Regions from separate parts of the Vagococcus luciliae genome, predicted to be linked through region 1. Evidence: a T-box and tRNA genes for the amino acid it is inferred to sense, from the RefSeq annotation. Region 1 holds a T-box; the other holds one or more tRNA genes.

The links. The T-box of region 1 lies ahead of cysS (cysteine--tRNA ligase). A T-box ahead of a tRNA ligase gene usually reads a tRNA of that ligase, here a tRNA-Cys.
Region 2: it has a tRNA-Cys gene. The T-box ahead of cysS (cysteine--tRNA ligase) is inferred to sense a tRNA for this amino acid. The anticodon was not compared.

The regions. Positions count from the first base shown of each region.
Region 1 covers NZ_CP102451.1:714,968-730,487, reverse strand. The annotation lists gene G314FT_RS03830 (helix-turn-helix domain-containing protein) at 1-94, opposite strand, end outside; gene G314FT_RS03825 (sortase domain-containing protein) at 212-1,252, opposite strand; gene G314FT_RS03820 (low molecular weight protein-tyrosine-phosphatase) at 1,599-2,069, opposite strand; gene G314FT_RS03815 (Veg family protein) at 2,129-2,386, opposite strand; gene G314FT_RS03810 (sigma factor) at 2,532-3,074, opposite strand; gene G314FT_RS03805 (MerR family transcriptional regulator) at 3,221-3,658, opposite strand; gene G314FT_RS03800 (MDR family MFS transporter) at 3,801-5,276, shown strand; gene G314FT_RS03795 (DUF4811 domain-containing protein) at 5,273-5,989, shown strand; gene G314FT_RS03790 (hypothetical protein) at 6,119-6,364, shown strand; gene G314FT_RS03785 (NYN domain-containing protein) at 6,416-6,952, opposite strand; gene rlmB (23S rRNA (guanosine(2251)-2'-O)-methyltransferase RlmB) at 6,970-7,785, opposite strand; gene G314FT_RS03775 (Mini-ribonuclease 3) at 7,766-8,185, opposite strand; gene cysS (cysteine--tRNA ligase) at 8,182-9,600, opposite strand; T-box leader at 9,653-9,863, opposite strand; gene gltX (glutamate--tRNA ligase) at 9,848-11,323, opposite strand; gene G314FT_RS03760 (PIN/TRAM domain-containing protein) at 11,424-12,509, opposite strand; gene radA (DNA repair protein RadA) at 12,530-13,900, opposite strand; gene G314FT_RS03750 (dCTP deaminase/dUTPase family protein) at 14,010-14,537, opposite strand; gene G314FT_RS03745 (KUP/HAK/KT family potassium transporter) at 14,626-15,520, opposite strand, start outside.
Region 2 covers NZ_CP102451.1:356,748-372,267, forward strand. The annotation lists gene cydD (thiol reductant ABC exporter subunit CydD) at 1-1,652, opposite strand, end outside; gene cydB (cytochrome d ubiquinol oxidase subunit II) at 1,669-2,673, opposite strand; gene G314FT_RS01870 (cytochrome ubiquinol oxidase subunit I) at 2,674-4,080, opposite strand; gene gor (glutathione-disulfide reductase) at 4,194-5,540, opposite strand; gene G314FT_RS01880 (peptidase U32 family protein) at 5,557-6,792, opposite strand; gene G314FT_RS01885 (peptidase U32 family protein) at 6,805-7,725, opposite strand; gene G314FT_RS01890 (ATP-dependent Clp protease ATP-binding subunit) at 7,838-10,294, opposite strand; gene G314FT_RS01895 (CtsR family transcriptional regulator) at 10,300-10,770, opposite strand; tRNA gene G314FT_RS01900 (tRNA-Leu) at 10,920-11,004, opposite strand; tRNA gene G314FT_RS01905 (tRNA-Cys) at 11,013-11,083, opposite strand; tRNA gene G314FT_RS01910 (tRNA-Gln) at 11,093-11,164, opposite strand; tRNA gene G314FT_RS01915 (tRNA-His) at 11,175-11,247, opposite strand; tRNA gene G314FT_RS01920 (tRNA-Trp) at 11,259-11,329, opposite strand; tRNA gene G314FT_RS01925 (tRNA-Tyr) at 11,337-11,417, opposite strand; tRNA gene G314FT_RS01930 (tRNA-Phe) at 11,421-11,493, opposite strand; tRNA gene G314FT_RS01935 (tRNA-Asp) at 11,499-11,571, opposite strand; tRNA gene G314FT_RS01940 (tRNA-Glu) at 11,597-11,668, opposite strand; tRNA gene G314FT_RS01945 (tRNA-Ser) at 11,693-11,782, opposite strand; tRNA gene G314FT_RS01950 (tRNA-Asn) at 11,807-11,880, opposite strand; rRNA gene rrf (5S ribosomal RNA) at 11,892-12,007, opposite strand; rRNA gene G314FT_RS01960 (23S ribosomal RNA) at 12,087-14,998, opposite strand; rRNA gene G314FT_RS01965 (16S ribosomal RNA) at 15,227-15,520, opposite strand, start outside.

The DNA of each region.
Region 1 (15,520 bases):
ATATATATTTTGCTGATTTCCATTTATCATCCTTAAACATCAACATAATTAAACGCTGCTGTCTTTCAGTATCTTTATTCAAAATGTGTTTCACACTACCCATCCTCCTTAAACACATAATTAATTAAATAAATTTTAACATATTTTATGCAATATAGGTACTAAAAGTAAACAAAAACACGATATTTACTACAAATATCGTGTTTTTTATCTATTGTGCAGAAGCAAAAATAATTAAGTTAACTTCATCATTAATACATGACTGTAAAGTAATCCTTTCTCCTCCACCTTCTCCAGCAATCATATCATATAAGTCAGTACCCGTATTAGTATCTACACCATCATCTGTTACTTGACAAATAGAATCCACAACATATGTTTGAGATGTCCCAATGGAATCAGTTACCACTATTTGATTTCCAATTGATAAACTAAAAATAATGCTAAATGCTCCAGGATTGTGACCGATAAAATGTGTGTTGAGCCCATCATTTCCAGAAAATATTTGAGCTCCCCCCCATGTAGATGCTTCAGAATCAGAGTTTGCATCAATAATACTTTGTCCTGCTATTTGTCCACCATTTTGATAATAAATAATTTCCCCTAAAATATTTAAAGTCATAGCTGGTTGTATCTGAACACCATGTAATTCATCGCTTCCCGAGGATTTTTCTTGGCTAAAAACAGAAATTGATTCTGGTTCCATTACTGTTTCTTGTACTAATTCTTCTTGAGATGCTGCAGATTCTTGTACTTCATTAACCGCTGTATTATTAGTTTGAGGCTCCATCTTATTAATTTCCTCTTTATTAATTTCCTCTTTATTAATTTCCTCTTTATTAATTTCCTCTTTATTGTTTTTTTCGTTATTTTTTTGAACTTTTTCGTACGTTAGACTACCAGGTTTGTATTCTTTTGTAACCACATGTTGCTTTATTTCTGGTTCTTCCTGATGATAATTATGATGATTTAAAGCAACAGCTGTTGTACTTAATCCTAAAGTAGCAATCAAAATAGCTCCCACACTCAACCTTTTTATATTCTTTTTATTTGATAACTCCTTTTTTTCGTTAATTATTTCTTGTTCTGTTATTTGTTTTCTTTTTTTAACGACTACTTTTCCATTTTTTATAGCCTTGGTTGAACAGGCAGAATGAACAGATGATTGTCTATGTTTTTTTTTTTTACGTTTCTTCTTTAATTTTGTATTATTTAAATTTTCTGGTTGTATTTTATTAGTTTTATTGGTCATCCTTATATACCCCTTTTTTGAATTTGTTGTTACTTACAAAATGAGTATATGATGCTTTTTATTTTTTTTTAATGTTCAAAACTAACTACAAAATAACCGAAAATTGACTAAAAATAAAAATCCAACTCATTCATCATAAAAGAATCTTATGATATACAAGTTTCTAATTTATCTCGTATTGGTATCGTCACCTTTTAATTTCTTGAAACCAAATTTTGACCTATTTATTAAAAAAATGTTGATTATACTTATTAATTTTTCACAAATTATCTCATTAAGATTAAAATAAAAAGAGTTAGGAACATTTAGCTCCTAACTCTTTTTATTTGCATACTATTTGACAAAATCAACTAATTTCCTGTTCAATTTTTTCTAACCATTTTGTTGTTCCCTTATCTATCAACTCATAAGTTAAATCAAAATCTCCGGTATAATAAGGATCCGGTATAATTTTTTTATCCAACCCAACTTCTTCTGATAATAATAAATGAATTTTATGTAATGATTCAATATCAGGTGATAATCCTTCTAAATCTCGAATATTATTTTCATCCATCCCTATAATATAATCAAACTGATGAAAATCATCAGAGGAAATTTTTTTTGCATGTACCCCCTCACAAGACAAACCAACTTCTTTCAATTTATCTTGCGTTCCTTTATGCGGCGCATCTCCCTCATTCCAGCTACCAGTCGCTCTAGAAGATACGTCAATCTTATCTGACAAACCATTTTTTTCAACTTTATCTTTAAAAACTACTTCTGCCATAGGTGAACGACAGATATTACCTAAACAAACAAATAATACTTTTTTCATCCTTTGTCCCCCTTATACAAAAATAAAAAGCCTTAGGACTACTAGGCTCTATATCTTTCTTATCCTATTAATTCTTCTTCATTTTCATGAAATAATACTTCCACTGAATGTGTTAAAATATCTGTATAACTATATGACACACGTTCAAATGAATTTTCATCTTGATCTAGTTGTACAATAAAAACTGATGGATATAACTCAGCTAACACTCCATGACGCTCAGTCTGCTTTTTACGACCAGTTTGAGCAACTAATTTTATTCTACTACCGACTTTATGTTCTAATTCTTCTTTTATGGTGGAGATACTTAAAGACATTTTATTCACCTCTTATACCAATTATATCATAGGCGAACAAAAAAGACAAATTTTACCACAATCGTTTTTATTTATCAATAGTATTTTCATTTTTTCAAAGAATAATTAAACATTTTTAATAAGAGAGATAAACACTTTTATTTTTTTATGGGTTAATATAGTGATGAACAAACTTTTTCTTAATTCGAGTTAAGGCTCTTTTTTCTTTTAACATCTTACATTCCTGTTCTAATGTATATTTTACGAACACTTGACGTTCATAATCAGATAATGATTCCGCAAAAAGAAACGTATTTTCTTTATAAAATATATATTTAATGGTTTCTAGTGGGCGATTTTCAATCACATGAGACATCATGTCAATATCCCCTCCGCAAGTGATGCACTCTTTATCTACTCTTCTTTTATGAGCTTCTTGTCTCCTTATCAAAGAAAATATATGGTTCTTAAAATTCATTCGAAAGTAACTACCAAACGTTGCTCCACGTTTAACATCATATGTTTGTAAGGACTTGAAACATACGATTCTTCCTTCTTGCAACCAATCGTCTGTCTCATAATGGTATAAATGATATACTTTCTTCGAACGATAAACAATAGGCTTGTATGTTTCAAAAATATAGTCAAACGAATAGGAACATCCTTTCACAGCACGTTCCTTTAATAAGTCAAAAATATCCTCTCTCATAATCATAAGTCTCCTTGTTTATTGAAAGCGTTATCTCTCTTCCTCGTTATTATAACATCCCTTATTTTATAATAATTTGTTATTTTTATAAAAAAAATATGAATTTTTTGTTATCATTTAGATATTTTTATAGCTATTCATCCTTATTATTCCTCTATTTTTTTTATTTCATAACTTAATGTATTATTAACTGAATCATGCTTAATAGTTATTTTTTCATTTGTCTCACTAAATGGTCCAATCGTAAATATTTCATACTGATCATCTAAAATTTCAGCATCTTTAAAGTAATTTGAAAAAACTTCACGGAATCGTTTCATTTTAGATAATTTTGCCATTGCTTTTTCGTGTGCCATAGATAATTTATATCCACTATCCAGATATTCTTTAATCAATTCCACTTTAATAATCTCACTTAGCTTATATGATCTTGGGCTATTAGGATCCGGCTGAATGGATTGGATATATCCTTTTTTTTCCCAATATCTTAACTGTCTAGTCGTTGTCTCAGTTTTTTTTGTTAATTCACTGATTCCCATACGAATATCTTCTTGTTCTATCCAGTCTTTAAATTTAGATACCATAATAATTGCCCTACTTTCTATAAAATGGTTAACTACATTAATATACACTCACTTAACAATCATGTCAACATCATTGACAACAACGTTAGAGAAGTGTATATTGTTTTACTGTTATAAAAATAATTTTTAGGAGGATTATTATATGGAAAACTTACAACCCGTTGATATTCATGGGAACACATATAAACGCAGCTTACTCGTTGCGGTACTTTTAATCGGGACTTTCTGTACTGTATTAAATCAAACTTTACTAACAACAGCCTTTCCAACTTTAATGAAAGAATTTGATGTGTCTGCTGCTATCATTCAATGGCTCACAACTGGATTTTTATTAGTTAATGGGATTATGATTCCTATATCAGCTTGGTTAATGAATAAATTTAATTCAAAAAACTTGTATATTGGGGCCATGAGTATTTTTTTAATTGGAACGATTCTTTGTGCAATTGCTCCGACTTTTTCAATGCTATTAATTGGTCGATTAGTTCAAGCGGCTGGTGTTGGCGTATCCATGCCTTTGATGCAAAATATTATGCTAAATATTTTCCCGCCTGAAAAACGTGGTGCAGCTATGGGGGGGGCTGGTATTGTTATTGGATTAGCCCCTGCATTAGGTCCTACACTTTCAGGTTATATCATTGATCATTACGTATGGCGTGACTTATTTTATATGGTCATTCCTATTGTTGTCTTAGTGATCATTTTGTCATTTTTTGCAATGAAGAGTGTACTCGAATTATCAAATCCTGCCATTGATGTCCTATCAATTTGTTTGTCTACTTTAGGATTTGGCTCACTACTTTATGGTTTCTCTAGTGTTGGGAACGATGGTTGGGGAAGCACTAAAGTGATAGCATTTTTAGTCGTTGGTATTATTACCCTTATCATTTTCACTTGGCGACAATTAACCACTAAAACGCCTTTCTTAGAACTTAGAGTATTTAAATCAAAGACATATACTATCGCTACCATTCTTTCAAGTTTAGCCACAATGGCAATGATTGGTGCAGAAATGGTTCTGCCACTTTATATTCAAAATATCCGTGGTGAATCCGCTTTTCATTCTGGTTTAATGTTGCTACCTGGCGCATTAGTTATGGGAATTATGATGCCCGTAACTGGTCGTATTTTTGATAAACATGGCGCGAAAAAACTTGGTATTATGGGAATGTTCTTATTAACATGTGCCACAATCCCTTTTATGTTTTTAACTGAAACAACTCCTGTAATTTATATTATTACGTTATACGCGGTACGTATGTTTGGTATTTCAATGGTTATGATGCCTCTAACCACCTTGGGAATGAATTCATTACCAAAACATTTAATAACACATGGTACTGCAGTAAATAATACGTTTAGACAAGTTGCTAGTTCAGTTGGTACGGCTATTTTAATCAGTGTGTTAACAAATCAAACAAAAAATGCTTTACCCAAAGAATCTCTATTAAAATCTGCTCCTCTTGAGTATAAAGAACTAGCTACCAATGCAACTTTAACTGGTTATCATGCGGCCTTCTTAGTGGCTGTTTGTTTCGGTATAATCGGTTTAGTTATTACATTTTTCATTCATGAACCATCAAAAAAAGCAACTCGAGATAAGGAGGTTATATCATGATTGTTGTCTTAGTTATTCTTAGTGTGTTACTATTTGCTTTCACATTTATTTTCGCAAAATCAACATGGCAATATATTTTAACTGTCGTATTTGGTATCTTATTTATTGGAAGTATCACTCTAATGGGAATGAACTATTCACATCATTTTGGGATGAAAGAAGAAAAAACACTAAAAGAAATTTCTATTGCCAGTTCAACTGACAATGACCAAGTGAATATATTACTTTATCAACCATTAGGAACTAGTGATGAAAAAATTTATTTATATAAAACAAAGCCATCTCAAAAAAAACTCACTCAAACTGGGACTAACCATGTAACCAATATTGTTAAAACAAGCGACGATAATCAAGCCTTACTGAAAACCGAGACTACTCGTTGGGTATATAAAAACTCTATGTATCAAATGCTTTTTGGTATATCTGGTAATAACAAGGAATATGTTTCAAAAGAAAATATTTTCTACATTCCAAAAGACTGGTTAGAGCTAAGCACAGACCAAGCAAAAAAACTTGGAGAAGAGATGGCTAGTAAAAAAGACTTATTAGAAACCGAAACGAAAAACTATGTTTCTTCTAGATTAAAAGAAGCTATCACTAAAGATCCTACTTTAGCAACAAGTAAAGACAAACAATCTGAGTTATCTCAAGCCTATGCAACAGAATACCAACGAAAAATGATGTCTGATATGATTAAAAACATAACCAAATAAAAAAAGGACGATTATCTTTTTAAAGATAGTCGTCCTTTTTTGGTCTTTTACTATCCAATTTTTTCTCTTTACTTCAAACTGAAATCTATATTATGATAATAAAAATCATATTGTTAAAGGAGATATATTATGAAAAAATTTTTTAATAATCAAGAAAATCAACAATTAACTGTTAATGCTATTATTTTTTTAATTGCTATTATTTTACTTAGTTTAAGTATTATTTTTTATTTGATTGGTTTATTTGGTAACCCACAATTAGAAAACTTTTTTGCAGATGTTTCTAGTATATTATTTATTGGATTTATTATATCAGGTTTAGGTTATCTTATTAAATCAGTAGTGGAAGCCATTATTATTTCATCAAAAAAATAAATCACAAAGCCCAGTAATTCTACTTAAATCATTGGGTTTTGTGACTTAATATCAATGATACATTAACTCATCAAATAATTCTTTTAATGTTTGAACTTGTTCTTGATTCCATGGACTATTTCGTCTTAAATTTTGGTACTTATAATCTTGTGTATCAGTTTTAATTTCTTTTTCCATTTCTTTAATTGAATTAAATAGTTCTCTTGCTGAAACACGTAACGCTCCTTGAGAAAAAACCACCCACTGCTCTGCTAAATCACTCGTTGCTACACGAACGGTTGATAAAGCATTCATTTTATTGGGAACTTCCCGTTCAATGTATGTGTCTGCTGTTTCTTCTTCTTTTGTAAAAATAACTGTTAATCCATACTTATCATACGTCTGTTGAATACCTGGAACAAGTTGGGCATCAAATACAACGATGATTTCGATTCCTTTATATTTAGCATAATTCGATAGAATAAATAATAACTGATCTCTCGCATCTCCTAATTTATCTAGCTTTTTTAAGCGATTTAATTCAGGCCAAGCACCAATCATATTATAACCATCGACAAAAAGGACTTGATGTTTTAATTTTCGTGTCATATGATGCCCTCCATTGTTTATCTCCTCTTTCTGTATACCTCATACATTAACAAGCCAGCTGCAACACTAGCATTTAAACTTTGTACATGACCTTCTATTGGAATAGTAATCATTTCATCGACCTCTTTTTTGAGCGCTTGTCCCATACCTTTTCCTTCATTACCAATAATTAAAGCAATATCTCCTGATACATTCCATTGAGTATAGTCTGTTCCTTCCATATCGGTTCCAAATACCCAAATATTGTCTTTTTTAAGCTCTTTCACTGTTTGAGATAAATTTGTCACGCGTGAAATAGGGATGTGCTCCACTGCCCCAGTAGAGGTTTTAACCACAACTGGTGTCACACCAACTGCACGGTGTTTTGGAATAATCACACCATCAACATTTACCGCGTCAGCTGTCCGTAAAATTGAACCTAAGTTATGTGGATCCATAATACTATCTAAAATTAAGAAAAAACGATTTTCTTTTTCTTTTGTTTTTTCAAGTAATTCAGATAATGATAGGTATTCATATGGGGTAATTTTTAAGACAATCCCTTGATGATTTAATCCATCTACCATTTCATCTAATTTAGATTTTGGGACCCATTTAATAGAGACAATCTTTTCTTGAGCAAGTTGCTTAATCTCTTCAATCTTATTTCCTTTAATATCTTCTTGTAAAAATAATTTATTGCCGCGATTAGCTTGTAGTGCTTCTATTGTGGCATGCTTTCCTAATACCACATCATCCATCTCTGGTGTTGGTACATCTGCTTCTTGTTGATGTTTTTTATCAAATTTCGGGCGTTGTCTCTCTGACTTGCGTTTATTTTGCGGTTTTCTCATTATTTTTTTCTCCTATTGTTTGAATACACCATGCAATGACTTCTTCTAAGCGTTCTTTTTGTTCTGTTAAATGTAAATATCCCATCAATGCTTCAAAACCTGTGGATGATCGGTACACCGACACGGAAGTATTTTTTGCACTTGTGTGGCTTTTGGCATTGCGGCCGCGTCGATACATATCTTGTTCTTCATCAGTTAAAAGTCCTTGTTCCATCATTTGCTCAATCAAATAATGTTGTGCTTTAGCTGATACATAGTGTGTTGCTAAACGGTGTAATTGATTGGGGCGTGTTTGTCCACTTTTTACTAAATAATCACGGATATATGTTTCATATATGGCGTCCCCCACGTAAGCAAGAGTTAATCCACTTAGTAAGGTATAGTCTTTTTCATTTGTCATTCACTTCTACTCCATCTTGTTCCTTGAGGGGTATCTTCTAAAATAATCCCTTGTTCTTTTAATAAATCACGAATTTCATCACTTCTAGCAAAGTTTTTTTCTTTACGTGCCGTATTTCTCTCAGAAATTAACGCATCAATATCTTCATCTAATAAATCCTCGCTATTAGCTAGTTCAATACCAAAAATAAGCATTAATTTTTCTAGCGTTTCTTGATAGGCAGATATAACTTCCTTAGAAACCATCTCTTCTTCTAAGTAACGATTTAAGTGTTTCACTAACTGATAAACTACTGTAATACCATTTGCGGCATTAAAATCATCGTCCATCTCTGTGACAAATTCCATCATCAAAGTAGATAATTCTTTTAACCAATCATGATCGTTTTCTAAAGAATCAACTGACGTTTCTAATCGGAAACTCGCATTATTGTAACTACTTTTAATACGTCCTAAATTAGTCGTTGCTTCTTTAATCGTGGTGTCATTAAATGGCATTGGACGACGATAATGAGTGGTTGATAAGGCAAAGCGCACAACTTCTGGTGAAACGTCTTTCATCAATTCATGTGCCGTTATGAAATTACCAAGTGATTTACTCATTTTCTCACCTGATTCACCGACTGTTAAATAAGCGTTATGCATCCAATAATGAGCAAATGTCTGATCAGTTTTTGCTTCACTTTGAGCAATTTCATTTTCATGATGAGGAAATTCTAAGTCTTGACCACCTGCGTGAATATCTATTGTATCACCTAAATGTTTTGTTGCCATCACAGAGCACTCAATGTGCCATCCTGGGCGACCTTTTCCCCATGGAGAATCCCATGAAACCTCATGCTCTTTTGCTTCTTTCCATAAAGCAAAGTCTAATGGGTCCTCTTTTTTAGCTGATTCAGTACCAGTTCTTTGACTAGCACCTGTCTCTAACTCATCTATGCTTTTATTACTTAATTGTCCATAAGGTTTAAATAGTCGTGTGCGGTAATACACATCTCCTTGTGACTCATATGCATAACCTTTATCAATTAAAACAGAAACAAACTCAATGATATCATCAATATGATCAACAACACGTGGATGTAAACAAGCTGGTTGAACATTTAGTTTTCCCGTATCTTCTTTAAAAGCCTCTATATATTTATCTGCTAATTCCTTCGTTGAAATTCCTTCCTGGTTAGCCGTCTTAATGATTTTATCATCCACATCTGTAAAGTTTGAGACATAATTAACCTTATATCCTCTAAATTCAAAATAACGTCTAACTGTATCAAAAGCGACTGTACTTCTAGCATTTCCTATATGAATGTAATTATAAACAGTCGGACCGCACAAATACATGCTCACTTCATTTGGTTTAATTGGTACAAAATTTTCTTTTTTTCGACTTAATGTATTATATATCTGTATTCCCATATACTTGCTCCTCTCATAGATAAAAAAAGAACGTCTTTTAACAAATTGTTTGTTAAAAGACGTTCTCACGTGGTTCCACTTTTCTTCATTCACTTGATACAGTGAATCTTTTTGATAACATAACGTCTATCACACGAGACAAGCTACTTACTTCACTTATCCTACTCAAAGAGGCACTTCACTGATAAATTAACACTTGTTCGCACCCACCACAAGCTCTCTAAAGACAATTTATCACTTACTTTTCTTATCCTTGTATTTCTTTTAATGCTAAATTAATATGTTCTGTTGCTTGCTCTTTACCTAATAAAAGAATCGTTTCTGCTAATTCTGGACCATGCATTTGTCCACTGACTGCTACACGAATTGGCATAAATAATTTTTTACCTTTAGCTCCTGTTTCTTTTTGAACAGCTTTAATGGCTTTCTTAATTGTTGGAACATCAAATTCATCTAATTCATTCAATTGAGCTTTAAATGCTTCTAATACTTCTGACACTTGTTCATCTGATAGGACTTCTTTAGCAGATTCATCAAATGACAATGTATCATTAAAGAATAAACTTGATAATTCAACGATTTCTTTTGCATAACTCATTTGTGGTTGGTAAAGACTCACTAATTCTTCAACCCAAGCTTGTTTTTCAGCAGTTGGATTTTCTTCTACTAATCCTGCTTCAATTAAATAAGGTAAGGCCATCTCTGCCATTGTTTTTCTATCAAGTTGCTTCATGTATTGGTTACTAATCCATTCAAGTTTCTTATTATCAAACGCTGCAGGAGATTTACCTAAACGATCAGCATCGAATATTTTAATCAATTCTTCTTGGCTAAAGATTTCTTCTTCACCCACTGGAGACCAGCCTAACAAACTAATGAAATTAAACATTGCTTCTGGTAAATAACCTAATTCACGATATTGTTCGATAAATTGTAGAATCGTTTCATCACGTTTACTCAATTTTTTACCTGTTTCAGTATTAATGATTAATGTCATATGACCAAATCTTGGTGGTGTCCAACCAAATGCTTCATAGATCATTAATTGTTTGGGTGTGTTTGCAATATGATCATCCCCACGTAAAACATGCGTGATTTTCATCAAATGATCATCCACGGCTACGGCAAAATTATAAGTTGGCATGCCATCACGCTTTAAGATAACAAAATCTCCACCAACACTATCAGATTCAAAGGTTATATTTCCTTTCACAATATCATCAAATGTGTATTCTTCGCCTTTTGGCACTCTAAAACGAACAACTGGTGTGATACCTTCAGCTTCTTTTGCTGCTTGTTGTTCTGGTGTTAAATGAGCACATTTTCCATTATAACGTGGAATTTGACCACGGCTACGTTGGCTTTCACGTTCTGCTTCTAATTCTTCTTCTGTACAGTAGCATTTGTAAGCCAAATTACTAGCTAATAATTGATCGACTAATGGTTGATAAATATCTTTTCTTTCTGATTGACGGTAAGGACCATAAGCACCTGGTTTAGCAGGTGACTCATCCCAATCAATATTTAACCATGCTAAGTTATCTAACTGACTTTTTTCTCCATCCTCAATGTTACGTTTTTGATCTGTATCCTCAATACGAATAATAAAATCGCCATCATGATGACGAGCAAATAAATAATTAAATAATGCTGTTCTGGCATTTCCAATATGCAAATGACCTGTTGGACTTGGTGCATATCTGACACGTACTTTATTTCCCATGATATTACCTTCCTTGTTCACGTATTATCGCTTCCTATGCCTTTAGTTTACATTCATTTACTTAAATAGTAAAGGCACTTTCTTAAGACTTTTTTAACAATTAATCAGCATTTAATGTTGTTTGGGAATGACTAGGCTTAGCAAAAATCATTCGACCCGCTGCTGTTTGTAGTGCACTGGTCACGATGACGTTAATTTTTTTATTCATAAAGTGTTTACCATCTTCAACCACAACCATTGTCCCATCATCTAAATATGCTACACCTTGTTGTCGTTCTGTTCCATCTTTCATTACAACAACATCCATTGTTTCACCAGGTATGACAACTGGTTTAACCGCGTTAGCTAACGCGTTAATGTTAAATACTGGCACATTTTGAAATTCACAGACTTTATTAAGATTGTAGTCATTTGTCACGACAATTCCATCTAACAATTTAGCTAACTTAATCAATTTACTATCAACTTCTTGAATATCTTCAAAATCGCCTTCATACATTTCAACCGAGATATTTTCTTCTTTTTGTAAGGCGTTTAAGATATCTAACCCCCGACGCCCGCGAACGCGTTTCATACTATCGCCTGAATCCGCAATGTATTGTAATTCATATAAAACAAAATTTGGAATTAACAATGTTCCTTCAATGAACCCAGTTTTAGCTATATCATAAATACGCCCGTCAATAATAACACTAGTATCTAATACTTTGTATTTATGAAAATAATCATCAACTCGACGGTCTAAGATGTCCTCTGATACTTTTTTTGATTTTGGCATAAAAAGTTTTTTAAAATCTTCAGTTTTCATTGTTCCAACTCTAAAACCTAAATATCCTGTAATTAACATAATAATTGCCGGTATAATAAGTGGCAATGAATAAAATGGAACAGAAATAAGTGCCCCTAAGAGTAATCCAATAATTGTACTAATACTTCCAAATAACAAATCTGATAGACTTTGTTCTGTAATAAATTTTTCTATTTTTTTTAAACCTGATACCAAGTATCGCTCAGTTAAAGTCGCAATAATTACAAAAATAATAGCACCAATAATTCCGTTAGTAATATCGTTATTTAACCAACTGAGTGTTTCTTGATTTGTCGCTTTCCATAGTAATGGGAATAATGCCACACCTAAACTAAATCCAACAATAGCCATCACCATCGCATATATTTTTTTCTGCATACTTATCTTTCCTCCTTTACTTAGGAAAATACTTTAAATAATGTTTCAGATAGTGTCTCGACACCAATCACTTCAATTCCAGTTGGTGGTGTCCACCCTTGTAGATTATTAATAGGAATAAAGACTCGTCTAAATCCTAATTTCTGTGCTTCTCCTACACGCTGCTCTATACGATTCACTCGTCTAATTTCACCAGTCAACCCAATTTCACCGATGAAACAGTCCTGTGGAGATGTGCCTTTATCTTTATAACTTGAGGCAATACTAACTGCAATTGATAAATCAATTGCTGGCTCATCCAGTTTTACGCCCCCCACAGCCTTCAGATAAGCATCTTGATTTTGTAACAATAATCCGGCACGTTTTTCTAATACAGCCATAATCAGTGAAACACGATTATAGTCAAGACCTGTTGCTGTTCGTTTCGCATTTCCAAAAACAGATGGCGTTACAAGTGATTGAATTTCAGCTAAGATAGGTCGCGTTCCTTCCATTGAGCAGACAATCGCTGAACCAGTTGCCCCATCAATTCTCTCTTCCAAGAAAGCTTCAGATGGATTTAACACTTCCACTAAACCAGCTTGTCTCATTTCAAAAATACCTATTTCATTCGTTGAACCAAAACGATTTTTTACAGCACGCAATATTCTAAATGTATGATGTCTATCTCCTTCAAAATAAAGTACTGTATCAACCATGTGCTCTAACATTCTTGGTCCAGCAAGCGAGCCTTCTTTTGTCACATGCCCTACAATAAAAATGGCAATATTATTAGTCTTAGCTATTTGCATTAATTCAGCAGTGTTAGCACGCACTTGACTGACACTTCCTGCAGCACTTTCCGTTTCCGGATGAACCATTGTCTGAATCGAATCAATAATCACATAGTCTGGTGTCAATTGCTCGATAACTTGTTTAATGCGACCCATATCCGTTTCTGGATAAACATAAAAATCATTTGTCCCATCAGCCAAGCGTTCTGCACGCATTTTAATCTGTTGCGAACTCTCTTCACCAGATACATATAACACATTTCCTTTTAACAGGCTAAGTTGTTGAGATACTTGTAGTAATAGTGTTGATTTTCCAATACCAGGATCTCCACCAATTAAGACCATTGATCCTGGAACAACACCCCCGCCTAATACTCTATTTAATTCACCTAATTGTGTTTTTATACGCCGTTCTTTTTGTGTAGCGACTTCTTTTAACTTTTGAGGTTTGCTCATTTCACCCGTCAAACTTACTCGACTATGTCTAGTGGGGGTATCTGAAGGAATTTCTTCCACTAATGTATTCCATTCACCACAGTTAGGACAACGACCCAGATACTTTGGAGAGATATAACCACACGTTTGACAAACAAACTCATTTCTCTTTTTTTTTGCCACAAAATCATCCTTATCTTACAATTTTTAGTTCTTTATAAAATAAAATACTTATAAACGTATTTTAACATAAATTGTCCGATTCTAATAAAAACTGTGACTCTTTAAAGAATTATTTACCAGACGACCCGAACCCACCTGTTCTCTTTGTTTGCACTAAATCATTGTCTGCTTTTAAGAATGGTAAAAAGATGCCTTGAGCGATACGATCTCCTTTTTTAATCTGCTTATCAGTTAAGCCAAAGTTTAGTAGCTGAATCATGATATGTCCTTCATTATCTGGATTATCATAATAGTCACTGTCTATAACTCCCACACCATTTGTCAAAACTAAAAAATTTTTTAACGGGTTGCTTGATCGATTGGCAATCTGTAAAAACTCATCATCCCCCATATAAGATTTCACACCTGTCGGAACAAGTGTTGATTTTAATTCTTTTTGCATATCAGCATCAACAAATATGTCTTCTTTTAATAAAATAGCCTTTAATACTTTCGCAATTCCTTGTTTCCAAATACTTGGAATCACAATATCAACAGCTGATTCAAAATCATACCCTGCTGCATTTTTTGTTGCTCTTTTTGGTAGATTGATATTCTCAAATGTTGATACTTTTTCAAATCCTCTTACTTTCTTCATGTGTTACCTTCCTTTATCTTTTGATTTCTTTAATCCTAACCGAAAAATAGACAAATAAAAAGAGTAAAAATAAATCTTACTCTTTCTTTTATAAATTATGTAATTCATCGTCATCTTCATCAAATTCTTCAACTGGTACTTGTTTTAATGTTACTTTGTTTCGCTTAGGTTGAATAACAAGTGGAACATATTCTGTAATCACATCACTATATTCCAACCCATACCATTTAGCAGGATCAACTGCTCGCCGTTTGATTCCTAATTTTGCTTGCATCACTAAAGTATCTAACCAATTCAACTCCGTTACACGGGATAATTCTTCACGTATTAAAACAAATGAAAAATCTCCTGTATCTCTTCCTGGTGTAATAGAATATTTTTGTGGTTGTTTCGGTAGTTTTCCTTCGTTCATTAAATCATGTACAATTTGTCTTAGATAGACGTTAACTTCTTGTGGCATTTTAAATCCTAAACGAAGTTGGACATTGACAATATAATCAGTATCCATCATATCTACATAATATTCTTTGGTATACGGTTCATCTGTCACAAAGACATTAACGAACCAATAAACTTTCGCACGTTTTGGGCTTTTATCTAATATTGAATACATAATTTCTCGACTAATCAGGTGCCCCTTTATTTTAGAAGTTAAAAAGACTAAATTTGTTTGTAACTGTGGCCAATCCGTATCATCTCTTAACTCACCTAATTGTCCTTTATAATCATATAAAGAGATACGTTTTGATGTTGCCTCTGTAATCATATTACCTCGATGCCAAATTAACATGATCAAGAAAATAACTAACGCCATACCTAAAGCAACGTAACCTCCGTGCATAAACTTAGATGCACTAGAAACAAAAAAGATACTCTCAATCGTTCCAAAAAAGATAAAAATCAAGTACGCTAAAGGTTTTGGTGTTCCCTCTTGCAATAAATATACAAGTAACAAAATAGTTGTCATTAACATCGTAATCGTA
Region 2 (15,520 bases), 360 kb from region 1:
TCAACTATTTTTCCATCTTCCATCACTAAAATATAGTCCATCTCTCTCATCCAATGTAGACGATGTGTGGCAAAAAATACTAACTTATTTTCAAATAATGGTAATATCGTTTCTTTTAGTTCATACTCTGTTTCCACATCCAAATGGGCGGTAGGTTCATCAAATAATAAAATATTTCGCTCTTTATCTAATAAAGCTCTAGCAACAGCAATACGTTGATACTGACCACCACTTAATAGGTGACCACCTTCACCAATCACTGTATCCCATCCTTCTGGTAATTCTTCTATAACATCAATTAGACCCGCTTGTTTCACTGCTTCAGCACATTCTTCAAAGCTAGCGTCAGGTCGATAAAATGTAATATTTTCTTTTAATGAACCATGGAATATATAAGGGTCTTGCGGAATATAAAACAATTGATCTTGCCATGCTTTTTTGTGTAGATTGGTCATGGCAGACTGATTAATATGAATATTTGGTTTTGTTGCTTCTAAGAATCCGCCTAATAGCTTAATCAACGTTGACTTACCAGATCCTGATAACCCAACAATTCCAATTTTCCCACTACCTTGCCAGTCAAAAGAAATATCCGTCAAGGTTGTTCCTTCTTGTGATTCATTATATTTTAACGACATATTTTTTAATGATAATTTATCTGATTCATTCCATGAACCTTTTAAGTCGACTGTTTCATCATTTGCTAATTCTTTTTGATCCAGTATTGAAAAAATAGATTTTAATGTATTTCCACCATCTAATGTCGCATGGTAGTCATTTGAAAAATCTCGTAATGGTAAAAAGAAATCTGGAGCTAAGACTAACGTTGTTAAAGCAGGCCACAACTCAATTTGACCATTCATTAACTTAAAACCTAAAAATACCGCGACGATAGCAACAGATAAAGTAGTAAAGAAATCCAACGCAAAGGTTGATAAGATAGCAATTTTCAACGTACTCATCGTTGCTTTTCGATAATCTTCGCTCATTTCATGTACTTTTTTCTCATATTTTTTACTAAGACCTAAAAAATAGAGTGTTTCAATTCCTCGCAGTGAATCTAAAAAATGGTTACTTAGTAGTTGAAATCCCTCATATTGCCTATCTGCTTTTGCTCGTGCCGCATATCCTAAAATGATCATAAATAAAATGATAATTGGAAAGACAAGTAATAAAATGACACCAGAACGAATATCCTGCGTGAAAACAAACAATAAAATAATCCAAGGAATCACCATCATATTCGTTAATTTCGGTAAAATTAAAGTAATATAATTCTCTACTTGGTCAATGCCTTCAATCGTCATAGTAACCATATTTCCAGTACCTTCTTTTTGAACAAAATTAGGTCCTAGTCTAAAAATCTTTTGTAACAACTGTTGGCGTACTTTTCTAGCTTCTTTATATGCATACTTATCAAGTGACTTGTCTCTTATATATAATACTAACTGTCTTCCAAAAAAACACGTAAAAAACCAAACAAGCGGCATGGTTTGAGACACAACAGTTTCACCATTCCATAACGCACTAATCCCTTTTGATAAAAAATAAGCCTGCCCGATAATTAATAAGGCTTGTAGGATTCCTAACCCTACAAGCCCAATTAAGACCGACCTAATTTTATCAATACGAAATAAATTCTTATCAATCAATTAGGTACAACTCCTTTTATCTATCTATCTTGACACGTTTTGTAAATTGTTTATATGCCCAAGCCACATAAAGTAACACAATTGGTAATAAAACTACAGTAACAATTGTCATTACTTTCAAAGTATAAGGGGTACTTGACGCATTTTCAATTAGCAAGCTAAATTGTGAGTCTTGTGCAATCATAACACGTGGGAATAACCCATTAAATAAGAATGCTACGATTCCAACAAAGACTAATCCAGTTGAAATAAATGATAATCCTTCTTTGTCTTTATAAGTACCATAAGCAGCAAGTGCCGCAAAAACAACGATTAAAACTAACAGAATTAAAGATGAAGTAAAACGTTCAGTAAAGAAGTCTGTTTTCAAATAAGCTAAAATAGCAAAAACGACTAAACCAGCAAATAATACTGGGTATAATTTTTTTGCAATAGCCAATGAACGTTCACGGACATTTCCTTCTGTTTTAAGACGTAAGTAGTTTAAACCATGTAAAAAGCTCACTAACGTCACGGCCACACCACCTACGATAGAAAATAAATTAATATAATCAGTAAAGGTAGCATTCATCACATTTTTAGTAGCATCTAGTGGAAGACCTATAACTAAGTCGACAAACATCATTCCAAATAGAAATGGAACAATAATACTTCCTAAAAACAAAGCCCACTCCCATGTATTACGCTCTTTTGCATTTTCAGAACTACTTCTAAATTTAAAAGATACGCCACGAATAATTAAACCAACTAAGATAAATAGTAAAATTAAATAGAACCCACTAAATAATGATGCGTACCACTCTGGAAATGAGGCAAACATTGCACCTCCAGCAGTAATTAACCAAACCATATTACTTTCCCAAACAGGCCCAATTGTTTCAATGACTTGATCACGTTCACGCTTGTTACGAGCAACTAGCTTAACAGCCATTCCAACACCGAAGTCGAAGCCTTCTAAGAAAAAGAATCCTGAAAATAGAACGCCGATTAAAATGAACCATAAAAATTGTAAATTACTCATTTACAGAACCCCCTTTGCAAATGGGTCAATACCATCTTTTCTAGCTTCAGACGGATCAACGTAGTAAGGTCCTTTTTTCACTGCGCGTTTACAGAAGATAAACATCACATAACCTAGTACACTAAATAATAAGAAGTAAACAATATTACTAATTAACAATGATGTTGCTGTCACACTTGGGGAAACACTGTCTGCAATAGTGAACAATCCATACACAGTCCATGGAGAACGTCCTAATTCAGTCACTAACCAACCAAATGTATTAGAAATGAATGGGAAACTAATACCTGCTACAAATAGCCATAGCATCCATTTCATACTTTGAATTTTATTTTTACGAAGGAGATATAATCCCACTATGGCCATCAATGCCATTAAAGAACCAAAACCAGCCATAAATCTGAATCCCCAGAATAACGTCTTAACTGGTAAATAGTAATCCATCTCTGAACCAAATTTCGTATCATATTCGTCATGTAATTCTTTATTGGCTTGATCCATACCAATATATTTATCTTCCCCACCTAAAATAGTTAATAAATAAGGAACAGAAATTTCCCATTTTGTTTCTTTATCTTTCGTATCAATTGATGCAATAATGTTCCAAGGAGCTGGTGAAGAGGTATCTTCATAGATTCCTTCCATTGCAGCAAATTTCATTGGTTGATCATCTGCGACAGCAATCATTTGTTGGTGTCCTGCAACAATGGTTAAAATTGAACCAACCAAACCAATAATCAAACCGATTCTCATTGATTTTTTGAAGAATTCCATGTCCTTATTTTTTAGCATTTTCCATGCTGATGAGCCAGCAATGACAAAACCACCTGTCACAATCGCTCCAAATAAAACGTGAGGGTATTCTACCCATAATTGATGATTTTTTAGTAAACCAACAAAACTTGTTAATTCTGCACGATTTGTTGCTTCATTAATTGAATAGGCTACTGGATTTTGCATAAATGAGTTTGCCGCAAGAATCCATAACGCTGATAAAGCTGTTCCGATTGATACTAACCAAATAAATAATAAGTGCAATTTTTCATTGAATTTGTCCCAACCAAACATCCATAGTCCAATAAACGTTGATTCCATAAAGAAAGCAAGTAATGCTTCAACTGCTAAAGGTGCTCCAAAAATATCCCCCATAAAACGAGAGTATTCAGACCAGTTCATTCCAAATTGAAACTCTTGGATAATCCCTGTTACAACCCCTACAGCAAAACCTATTAAGAAAATATTTCCCCAAAATTTTGCCATATCTTTATAGATTTTATCTTTTTTGACAACATACATTGTCTCCATCACCGCAACGGCGAAAGCCATTCCGATAGACATCGGCACGAAAAAGAAATGGAAAACGGTTGTCATCCCAAACTGGAAACGTGCTAAAAATTCGATATCCATAAATAATCCTCCTTATATACATCTATTTAACACACTTATTATACCCGATAGATTAGGTAGTTTCAAAATTTTTTCAATTGTTCTCACCTAATAATTAATTCAATTTACGCTATCTATCTCATTGTGACAAATTCTTCTGCTCCAGTTGGATGAATCGCGACTGTTTGATCAAAATCTGCTTTTGTTGCACCCATTCTGACTGCTACAGCAAATCCTTGTAACATCTCATCGACTCCTAAACCGATGCCGTGCAATCCAACAATCTTTTCTTCTTTACCAACACAGACGAGTTTCATCCAACATTTTTCACGTACTTCTGTAATGGCAAATTGCATTGGGGTAAATCGAGAAGTATAAACCTTTACTTCATCTTCACCATACTGCTCTTTTGCTTCTTTTTCAGTCAGTCCAACTGTTCCAATCGCTGGGTGAGAAAATACGACTGTTGGAACTGTATGATACTCAAGAAACATATTTTCTTGATTGTTAAATAATCTCTCTGATAAACGACGACCAGCAGCAATTGCAACAGGGGTTAAATTGATTTTATCAATGACATCTCCCACAGCATAAATACCTTCTTGTGTGGTGTTTTGATATTTATCTACTTTGATTGCACCTTTATTTGTTAACTCAACTTCAGTCACTTCAAGATTGAGTCCATCCACATTTGGCACACGACCAATCGCCCATACAATCTCATCGACTTCTAAAGATTTTCCATTTTCAAAGTGTAATACGTACCCTTCAGATATTTTTTCAACACGCTCTGGTACACTATTTGCATGCAACTGCATACCACTTTTTTCATAACTTTCTGTCAAACCATGAATCAACAATTCATCAAAGTTACGTAAAAAAGTATCTCGCCTAAATGCTAGATGAGTTGTTGCACCTAATCCGTGTAATACTCCTGCAATTTCAACGGCGATATATCCTGCCCCAACAACCGCCACACGTTTTGGTAACTCAGTTAATTCAAAGAAACCATTTGAATCAATTCCGTATTCTGCTCCTGGAATATTCGGACGAATGATTTTTCCGCCAGTCGCAATCAAGATATGAGGAGCCGTAAATGTTTCACCATTAACTTCCACGACATTTTTTTCTTTAAATTTAGCGTAACCTTTAATATGAGTCACTCCGTTGCTTTCTAGCCCTTTTAAATACAAGCCATTCAATCGCTTAATATATGTTTGACGATTTTCTACTAGACGAGCCATATCAAACTCGTCAACTGTCACATCAAATCCATATTCATAAGCTTGATGATGCAACATATCATTCATTTGAGAAGCAGACCACATGACTTTTTTAGGAACACAGCCAACATTAACACATGTTCCTCCAAGCTCATTGCCTTCTATTAATAACACTTTGGCACCATACATTCCAGCACGATTCGCAGAAGCAATCCCTCCACTACCGCCACCAACTACTATATAATCATATGTTTTCATCATTATAACCTCCTTCTTATTTTTGTTTTCGTATCATATCACCAGGTTTAACTGGTTGTTCAACAGGCATTTTAACAATCATCATGGCATTAGGTGCTTTTTCGATTGATTCACCATCTTCGTTCCACATCTCTTTGATGTCTTGTTCAAAATGTGTAAACCCTGGTCCATAAAATTCAATCTGATCATCCAATCTAAAATGATTGCGTTGTCTAATTGTGGCAATTTTTGTTGCTTCATCGTAGTCTAACACTTCTCCTATGAACTTATACACTGGTATTTTTCGACGTTTTCCAAATAGTTGCTCTTCATCAGTGGGTGTATGATAATAAAAACCAGTCGCTAATTCTCGTTGGGCTACCTTCCATAACTCATCAATCCATTCTTGTTTGCATTCATAATTTTCTGGATCCGATATATAGCTATCCACTGCTTTTTTATAAACATTTGAAACTGTTGACACATAATGAATCGACTTCATTCGTCCTTCAATTTTTAGACTATCGACACCATTTTTTACCAAATCAGGAATATGTTCAATCATCGACATATCCACCGCACTCATAGAAAACGGCTCACTCACTTCTCCTGTGTCTGTCAATGAACGTCTCTCTTCGCCAAAAGGCATATCAAATAAATCATATTTCCAACGACAAGATTGGGAACAGCCACCACGATTAGCATCTCTGTGACTCATATGATTTGATAACGTACAACGACCAGAATAAGAAATACACATCGCCCCGTGAATAAATGCCTCTATCTCGATATCTGTATTTTGACGGATTTTTGCTACTTCATCCATTGAAACCTCACGTCCTAGCACGACGCGTTCCAATCCTTCATTTTTCCAAAATTCAAGAGTTTCAAAATTCGTTGCTGAAGATTGTGTTGATAAATGGACAGGTAGTCCTGGTGCTTCTGTAATACAGATTTCTATTAATGCAGGGTCAGATACAATAACCGCACTAATTCCAATATCTCGTAACGTTCTAAAAAATTCACCCGAACCTTTCGCATCTCCCTCATGAGTTACCATGTTAGCCGCAACATAAACTTTTGCACCACGTTCTTTAGCAAATGCCACGCCTTCTTCCATTTCTTCATAAGAAAAGTTTCCAGCACGACTTCTTAATCCATAAGCATTTCCACCAATATAGACCGCATCAGCCCCATAATGAATGGCGACTTTTAATTTTTCAAGAGTTCCAGCTGGTGCTAATACTTCTGGTCGTTTCAATGTATTTGTCATCTTTACTCTCTCCTATTTTATTTCTTCAGGATCTAAATAATAAAAACCAGTATCTAAACTTCTCCCAATTGGATGATTTTCCATCACAATGGTTTGTAAATTTTTTGCCAATTGCTCTGTCCAAATTCCAGCAATCAACGCTTTCTTAGCTTCAATAAAGCACGATACAATCGTCACAAATGCTTCTCCAGGGGTATACATCCCATCTAATTTCCAATGGTTTAAACCTGCTTCGTATAATTCATTTAATTCAAACATTAAGTCTACATCATTCGTTGCATAAATGTGTGTGCCGTGTTTGTCTTCAAAAATAGAATAATGCGTTTCTTTATCTTTAGGCTCAGATATAAATAACCCATCCTCTTTCGATACATTGTCTTGTTGTTGAGTAAAATTAAAATAATTTGTAATCAATGGCCGTTTAGAATGGTGAATGCAGGTTGCCCCGTACACGAGTACTTCCGTAAACACATCCGCTTCTTTTCCAATATGTTGCAATTCTTCAAATGGAATTTCTCTTGCCAAGATAGCACCTTTTGCTCCACGTTTTGCCCAGAAATTAACCTGTCTCGAGCTTGTAACCATGGTTTCCGCATTATAAACATATGGCAACTGATACCCGTCACGTTGTAATACATAAATCACACCAGGATCGCCTACAATAATATCATCTACTCCAATTGATTCTAAAAACTGTAAATATTCTGGTATTTTTTCCATTTTATCTGGATGCATAATCGCGCTCACTGCAACACGAGCTTTTTTCCCATGTTTATGAGCCAATTCAACCAACTCAGACATTTCTTTTCTTGTGAAATAATGTGGTAATCTTAAGCCAAATTCTTCTTCTCCAAAACACAAAACGTCGATATCTAATTCAACTAATTGACGTGCTTGATCGAATGAATCAACCGTTACACTCATTTCTATCATATAAGACACTCCTATTCATTATAAACACTCTTATCCTACCATATAGACTAAACTTATCGCAATTCTTTCACAAGTTAAAAGCGCTAGTTATGTAAATAACTAACGCTTTTAACTACACTTGTTGCACTTGTTTAATTCGTGTATTAATTTTACCCTTAGATGCTCCTAAAGTAATTGTATCACCTGTTTGAAGTTCACCAGACAAGAGCAACTCACTCAGTCTATCTTCGACTTCTTTTTGCAAAGCACGACGAATTGGACGAGCACCATATTCCGGATCAAATCCTTCACTGCTAATAACATCAATTGCAGCAGGAGTGAGTTTTAATATAATATCTTGTTCTTTTAATCTCTCAACAACATCTTTAGACATGATCTTCACGATATCATGTAGTTGTTCTTTATTTAGTGAATGGAACACAACCACCTCATCTACACGATTTAAGAACTCAGGTCTAAATGATTTTTTCAATTCTTCTAAGATACGAGATTTCATCGCTTTATAATCTTTTGTCTCATCTACCACACTAAATCCGACTGTTTTTTCATCTCGTAAAGCTGTTGCTCCAATATTGGATGTCATGATAATAATCGTGTTTTTAAAATCGACTTTACGACCTTTAGCGTCTGTCAAATGCCCATCATCCAACACTTGTAATAAAACATTAAATACATCTGGATGAGCTTTTTCCACTTCATCAAGTAACACCACAGAATAAGGTTTTTGACGAATCCGTTCAGTCAATTGCCCTCCTTCATCATATCCAACATATCCAGGAGGTGATCCAACTAAACGACTCGTACTATGTTTTTCCATAAATTCAGACATATCAACTCGAATCAAGGCTTCTTCAGAACCAAACATCACTTCTGCAATCGTTTTGGCTAATTCTGTTTTTCCAACACCGGTTGGTCCTAAAAACATGAATGATCCTATTGGACGATTTGGACTCTTTAATCCACTTCTTGCACGTCTAATCGCACGGGATACGGAATCAACTGCTTCTTCTTGACCAACAACACGTTTATGCAGTACTTTTTCCAAATCAAGTAATCGTTCACTCTCTTTTTTCTCCAGTTGAGTCAATGGAATGCCCGTCCATTGTGAAATAATTGATTCAATATCATACTCCGTCACTTTTTGTGTATAGCCATTTTCTACTTTTTCTTGTTGTTCAACAAGTTTAGCTAATTTTTTTAAAGCTTTCTTTTCTTTTTCTCTAATCTCTACTACTTCAGAAAAATGTTGCTTAATAATAGCTTCTTCTTTTTCTTGGTAAATATTAGCTAATACCTTTTGTTGTTTTACAATAGGTGATGGTTTTTCAGCTTGATTTAATCGTACTTTTGCTGCAGCTTCATCTATCAAATCAATAGCTTTATCTGGCAATTGTCTATCATTAATATAGCGAATAGACAATTTCACAGCTGCATCAACAGCTTCTTGAGTAATTGCCACTTGATGATGTTCTTCATATTGAGATTTTAATCCTGTCAAAATATTAATCGTTTCTTCTTCAGTAGGTTCATCAACCATAATTTTAGCAAATCGACGTTCTAACGCAGAATCTTTCTCAATATATTTTTGATATTCATCTAACGTTGTTGCCCCTATTGTTTGCAATTCTCCACGAGCTAATGCTGGTTTTAGTATATTAGATGCATCTATAGCACCTTCAGCACCACCAGCACCAATCAGAGTATGCAACTCGTCAATAAATAATATAACCTGTCCATCATGATAAATTTCATCAACTAACTTCTTCATTCGATCTTCAAATTCACCACGATACTTAGTCCCAGCAACTACTGCTCCCATATCAAGCATCATCACACGTTTATTTCGCATATCTTTGGGTACATTAGCTTCGATAATCCGTTGCGCTAAACCTTCGGCAATAGCTGTTTTTCCAACACCAGGTTCTCCAACAAGTACCGGATTATTTTTAGTCCGACGACTTAAAATTTGTATCAATCGTTCAACTTCTGTCTCGCGACCAACTAAAGGATCTAATCGTTTTTCTCTAGCACTCTGTGTCAAATCTCGTGCCAAAGAATCTAGTGTAGGAGTTCCTTCACCCACCGAATTCTTAGTCGCTTTTCTATTTTTACCATTTTTATTATTTTCTGTAATACCAATTCTTCTCATTATATCTTTACGTAACCTGGGAAGTTCCACTCCTAAGTTTTTTAAAATCCTAGCAGATAATAATGTATCTTCTCTGACCAAAGCAAGTAAGATGTGTTCTGTTCCAATACTTGGCGCACCTAGCCGTTTAGCCTCTTCACCTGCGAAAGCTAATACATCCTTAGCTCGCGGAGAATAAGGAAGTAATTCGTTTTCTTTAGATTTATAACGTCCATATTGGACAATCTGTTCAACTTCATCAAACAGATAAGTATCATCAATATCAAAATATCTCATTGCTTTTCCACCAATACCTCTTGGTTCCTTCGCTAAAGCAAGTAATAAATCCTCTGTTCCAACTGCATCATGTCTAAAATATTTAGCACTTTCTTGTGCAAGATTCAGAACTTCATTAGCCCTTTTAGTAAATAATTCACCCATATCTATCACTCCTGTTCTTCATAAGTTAGTCGTTCTAATACATCAATCATCATGTTCGCCCTCAATAATTTTTCTTCTTCCGAGCGGCTAATACCTGTTAATTTAAATGCTGAATTAAGTAAATACTTTTCACGTACAGTTATTATATCATTATCTTGCAATTCATTTAAAATAGCAAATGCATCACTATCTGTCAAACCATTACTTATCATATCTGGGATTTCTTCACATATTCTGGTTTTATATTTTATCAATTTAACTTTTACAATACGAATATACCCACCACCACCACGCTTACTTTCTACCCGATAACCTTTTGGAACAGTAAACCTTGTGTTAATAACATAATTAATTTGTGATGGGACACAATTAAATTGATTGGCAATTTCAGCGCGTTTTATTTCAATAATATCTTCATTTTGTAGTAGTTCTTTTAGATAGTCTTCAATAATATCAGACATATTTTTATTTTCCATAAAAATCTCACCCTTCAAAAATAACGTAAAACTATTGACTTATATTGACCTACATTATACATAATATAATTCAATAGTTATACTAATTTGATTTGAATATACTAAAAGAGCTTTGAATGAAATCATTCAAAGCTCTTTTTACTAGATTATACCGGCGGCCGGGGTCGAACCGGCACGCCCTCAATGGGCACTGGATTTTGAGTCCAGCGCGTCTGCCAATTCCGCCACGCCGGCAAAACAAGAGGCGGTAACCGGATTTGAACCGATGATAAAGGTTTTGCAGACCTCTGCCTTACCACTTGGCTATACCGCCTTTAATAAACTGGGCTAGCTGGATTCGAACCAACGAATGACGGAGTCAAAGTCCGTTGCCTTACCGCTTGGCTATAGCCCAATAATAAAAAGGCGACTGATGGGAATCGAACCCACGAATGCCGGAGCCACAATCCGGTGCGTTAACCACTTCGCCACAGTCGCCATATTATTAACAGGGGTAGTAGGAATCGAACCCACGCTGACGGTTTTGGAGACCGTAGTTCTACCGCTAAACTATACCCCTTTAAATATGGAGGGGGGCAGATTCGAACTGCCGAACCCGAAGGAGCGGATTTACAGTCCGCCGCGTTTAGCCACTTCGCTACCCCTCCAAATGGCGCAAGACAGAATCGAACTGCCGACACACGGAGCTTCAATCCGTTGCTCTACCAACTGAGCTACTGCGCCAATAACGGTTCCGACGGGAATCGAACCCGCGATCTCCTGCGTGACAGGCAGGCATGTTAACCCCTACACCACGGAACCTGATTATGGTTTGTATTATATTTTATGACCCGTACGGGAATCGAACCCGTGTTACCGCCGTGAAAGGGCGGTGTCTTAACCGCTTGACCAACGGGCCAGTATAATAATTTCTTTTAGTATACGGAGAGTAAGGGATTCGAACCCTTGAGACAGTTATTACCGCCTACATGATTTCCAATCATGCTCCTTCGGCCAACTCGGACAACTCTCCAGAGTTTTACCTTAATTAAAAGAACTCCGGCAGTAGGACTCGAACCTACGACATCATGATTAACAGTCATGCGCTACTACCAACTGAGCTATGCCGGATAATGATATAAGCACGGCAACGTCCTACTCTCACAAAGGGAAACCCTTCACTACCCTCGGCGCTAAGAAGCTTAACTTCTGTGTTCGGCATGGTTACAGGTGTATCCTTCTTGCCATCGTCACCGCACTTATCTGTTTTTTATTGAGTGATGATTCACTCAAAACTGGATGTTAAGTTAGTATCAATATAATTGTCCACCGCTATCTTGGTTAAGTCCTCGACCGATTAGTACTAGTCCGCTCCATACATCACTGTACTTCCACTTCTAGCCTATCTACCTGATCATCTTTCAGGGGTCTTACTTCCTTAAAGGAATGGGAAATCTCATCTTGAGGGGGGCTTCACGCTTAGATGCTTTCAGCGTTTATCCCGTCCATACATAGCTACCCAGCAATGCCCTTGGCAGAACAACTGGTACACCAGAGGTATGTCCATCCCGGTCCTCTCGTACTAAGGACAGCTCCTCTCAAATTTCCAACGCCCGCGACGGATAGGGACCGAACTGTCTCACGACGTTCTGAACCCAGCTCGCGTGCCGCTTTAATGGGCGAACAGCCCAACCCTTGGGACCGACTACAGCCCCAGGATGCGACGAGCCGACATCGAGGTGCCAAACCTCCCCGTCGATGTGAACTCTTGGGGGAGATAAGCCTGTTATCCCCAGGGTAGCTTTTATCCGTTGAGCGATGGCCCTTCCATGCGGAACCACCGGATCACTAAGCCCGACTTTCGTCCCTGCTCGAGTTGTAACTCTCGCAGTCAAGCTCCCTTCTGCCTTTGCACTCTACGAATGATTTCCAACCATTCTGAGGGAACCTTTGGGCGCCTCCGTTACCTTTTGGGAGGCGACCGCCCCAGTCAAACTGTCCATCTGACACTGTCTCCCACCACGATAAGTGGTGCGGGTTAGAATGGTCATAACACAAGGGTAGTATCCCACCAGCGCCTCCATCGAAACTAGCGTTCCGATTTCTACGGCTCCTACCTATCCTGTACATGTGTCACAAACATTCAATATCAAACTACAGTAAAGCTCCATGGGGTCTTTCCGTCCTGTCGCGGGTAACCTGCATCTTCACAGGTACTAAAATTTCACCGAGTCTCTCGTTGAGACAGTGCCCAAATCGTTACGCCTTTCGTGCGGGTCGGAACTTACCCGACAAGGAATTTCGCTACCTTAGGACCGTTATAGTTACGGCCGCCGTTTACTGGGGCTTCAATTTTGAGCTTCGCTATTGCTAACCCATCCTCTTAACCTTCCAGCACCGGGCAGGCGTCAGCCCCTATACGTCATCTTTCGATTTTGCAGAGACCTGTGTTTTTGATAAACAGTCGCTTGGGCCTATTCACTGCGGCTGAACTTGCGTTCAGCACCCCTTCTCCCGAAGTTACGGGGTCATTTTGCCGAGTTCCTTAACGAGAGTTCTCTCGCTCACCTTAGGATTCTCTCCTCGACTACCTGTGTCGGTTTGCGGTACGGGTCATTTGTTTCTAACTAGAAGCTTTTCTTGACAGTGTGACATTGAGACTTCGGTACTTTATTTCCCTACTCATCACAACTTGTTCTTAAAGATAAAAGCATTTGACTCTTATCAAAACTCGTTGCTTGAACGTGCACTTCCAGTCGCACGATCTCATAGCCTCCTGTGTCCCTCCATTGTTCAAACAAAACAAACGAGTACAGGAATCTCAACCTGTTGTCCATCGCCTACGCCTATCGGCCTCAGCTTAGGTCCCGACTAACCCTGGGAGGACGAGCCTTCCCCAGGAAACCTTAGTCATTCGGTGGACAGGATTCTCACCTGTCTTTCGCTACTCATACCGGCATTCTCACTTCTAAGCGCTCCACCAGTCCTTACGATCCAGCTTCAACGCCCTTAGAACGCTCTCCTACCATAGAACCAAAGGTTCTATCCACAGCTTCGGTAACATGTTTAGCCCCGGTACATTTTCGGCGCAAGGGCACTCGACTAGTGAGCTATTACGCACTCTTTAAATGGTGGCTGCTTCTGAGCCAACATCCTAGTTGTTTGTGCACCCTCACATCCTTTTCCACTTAACATGTATTTTGGGACCTTAGCTGGTGGTCTGGGCTGTTTCCCTTTCGACAATGGATCTTATCACTCACTGTCTGACTCCCGGATATAAATGAATGGCATTCGGAGTTTATCTGAATTCGGTAACCCAAGACGGGCCCCTAGTCCAAACAGTGCTCTACCTCCATCATTCTCAAATCCGAGGCTAGCCCTAAAGCTATTTCGGAGAGAACCAGCTATCTCCAAGTTCGTTTGGAATTTCTCCGCTACCCACACCTCATCCCCGCACTTTTCAACGTACGTGGGTTCGGTCCTCCAGTGCGTTTTACCACACCTTCAACCTGGACATGGGTAGGTCACATGGTTTCGGGTCTACGACAACATACTCATTCGCCCTATTCAGACTCGCTTTCGCTACGGCTCCGCTTCTTCAGCTTAACCTCGCATGCTATCGTAACTCGCCGGTTCATTCTGCAAAAGGCACGCTATCACCCATTAACGGGCTCTAACTTCTTGTAGGCACACGGTTTCAGGTTCTATTTCACTCCCCTTCCGGGGTGCTTTTCACCTTTCCCTCACGGTACTGGTTCACTATCGGTCACTAGAGAGTATTTAGCCTTGGGAGATGGTCCTCCCGGATTCCGACGGAATTTCTCGTGTTCCGCCGTACTCAGGATACTCATAGGTGTGTTGTCAATTTCATCTACGGGGCTTTTACCCGCTACGGCTGACCTTTCCAGGTCGATTCGACTATCCACAACAGCTACCACAGCTGAGTCCTACAACCCCAATAAGCAAGCTTATTGGTTTGGGCTGTTTCCGTTTCGCTCGCCGCTACTAAGGAAATCGATTTTTCTTTCTCTTCCTGCAGGTACTTAGATGTTTCAGTTCTCTGCGTCTACCTTCTAATAGCTATGTATTCACTACTAGATAATATCCTATAAAAGATACTGGGTTCCCCCATTCGGAAATCTCCGGATCATAGCTTACTTACAGCTCCCCGAAGCATATCGGTGTTAGTCCCGTCCTTCATCGGCTTCTAGTGCCAAGGCATCCACCGTGCGCCCTTATTCACTTAACCTTTTCTAACCTTACGGTTAGCTTGTTTTTTCATTAACTATTAACTAGCGATAGATAATAGTTAATACATTTCACAGTTCTTTAAAAGAAACTGTTCAACGCGGTGTTCTCGGTTTATGTTGATGTCTAACTTCAACTATCCAGTTTTCAATGAACAATCTATTTGAGAGTAGACCTCTCAAAACTGAACAAAGTAAAAACGTAATGTGTTTTCCGTAATTATCCTTAGAAAGGAGGTGATCCAGCCGCACCTTCCGATACGGCTACCTTGTTACGACTTCACCCCAATCATCTATCCCACCTTAGGCGGCTGGCTCCAAAAGGTTACCTCACCGACTTTGGGTGTTACAAACTCTCGTGGTGTGACGGGCGGTGTGTACAAGGCCCGGGAACGTATTCACCGTGGCATGCTGATCCACGATTACTAGCGATTCCGGCTTCATGTAGGCGAGTTGCAGCCTACAATCCGAACTGAGAACAGCTTTAAGAGATTAGCTAAACCTCGCGGTCTCGCAACTCATTG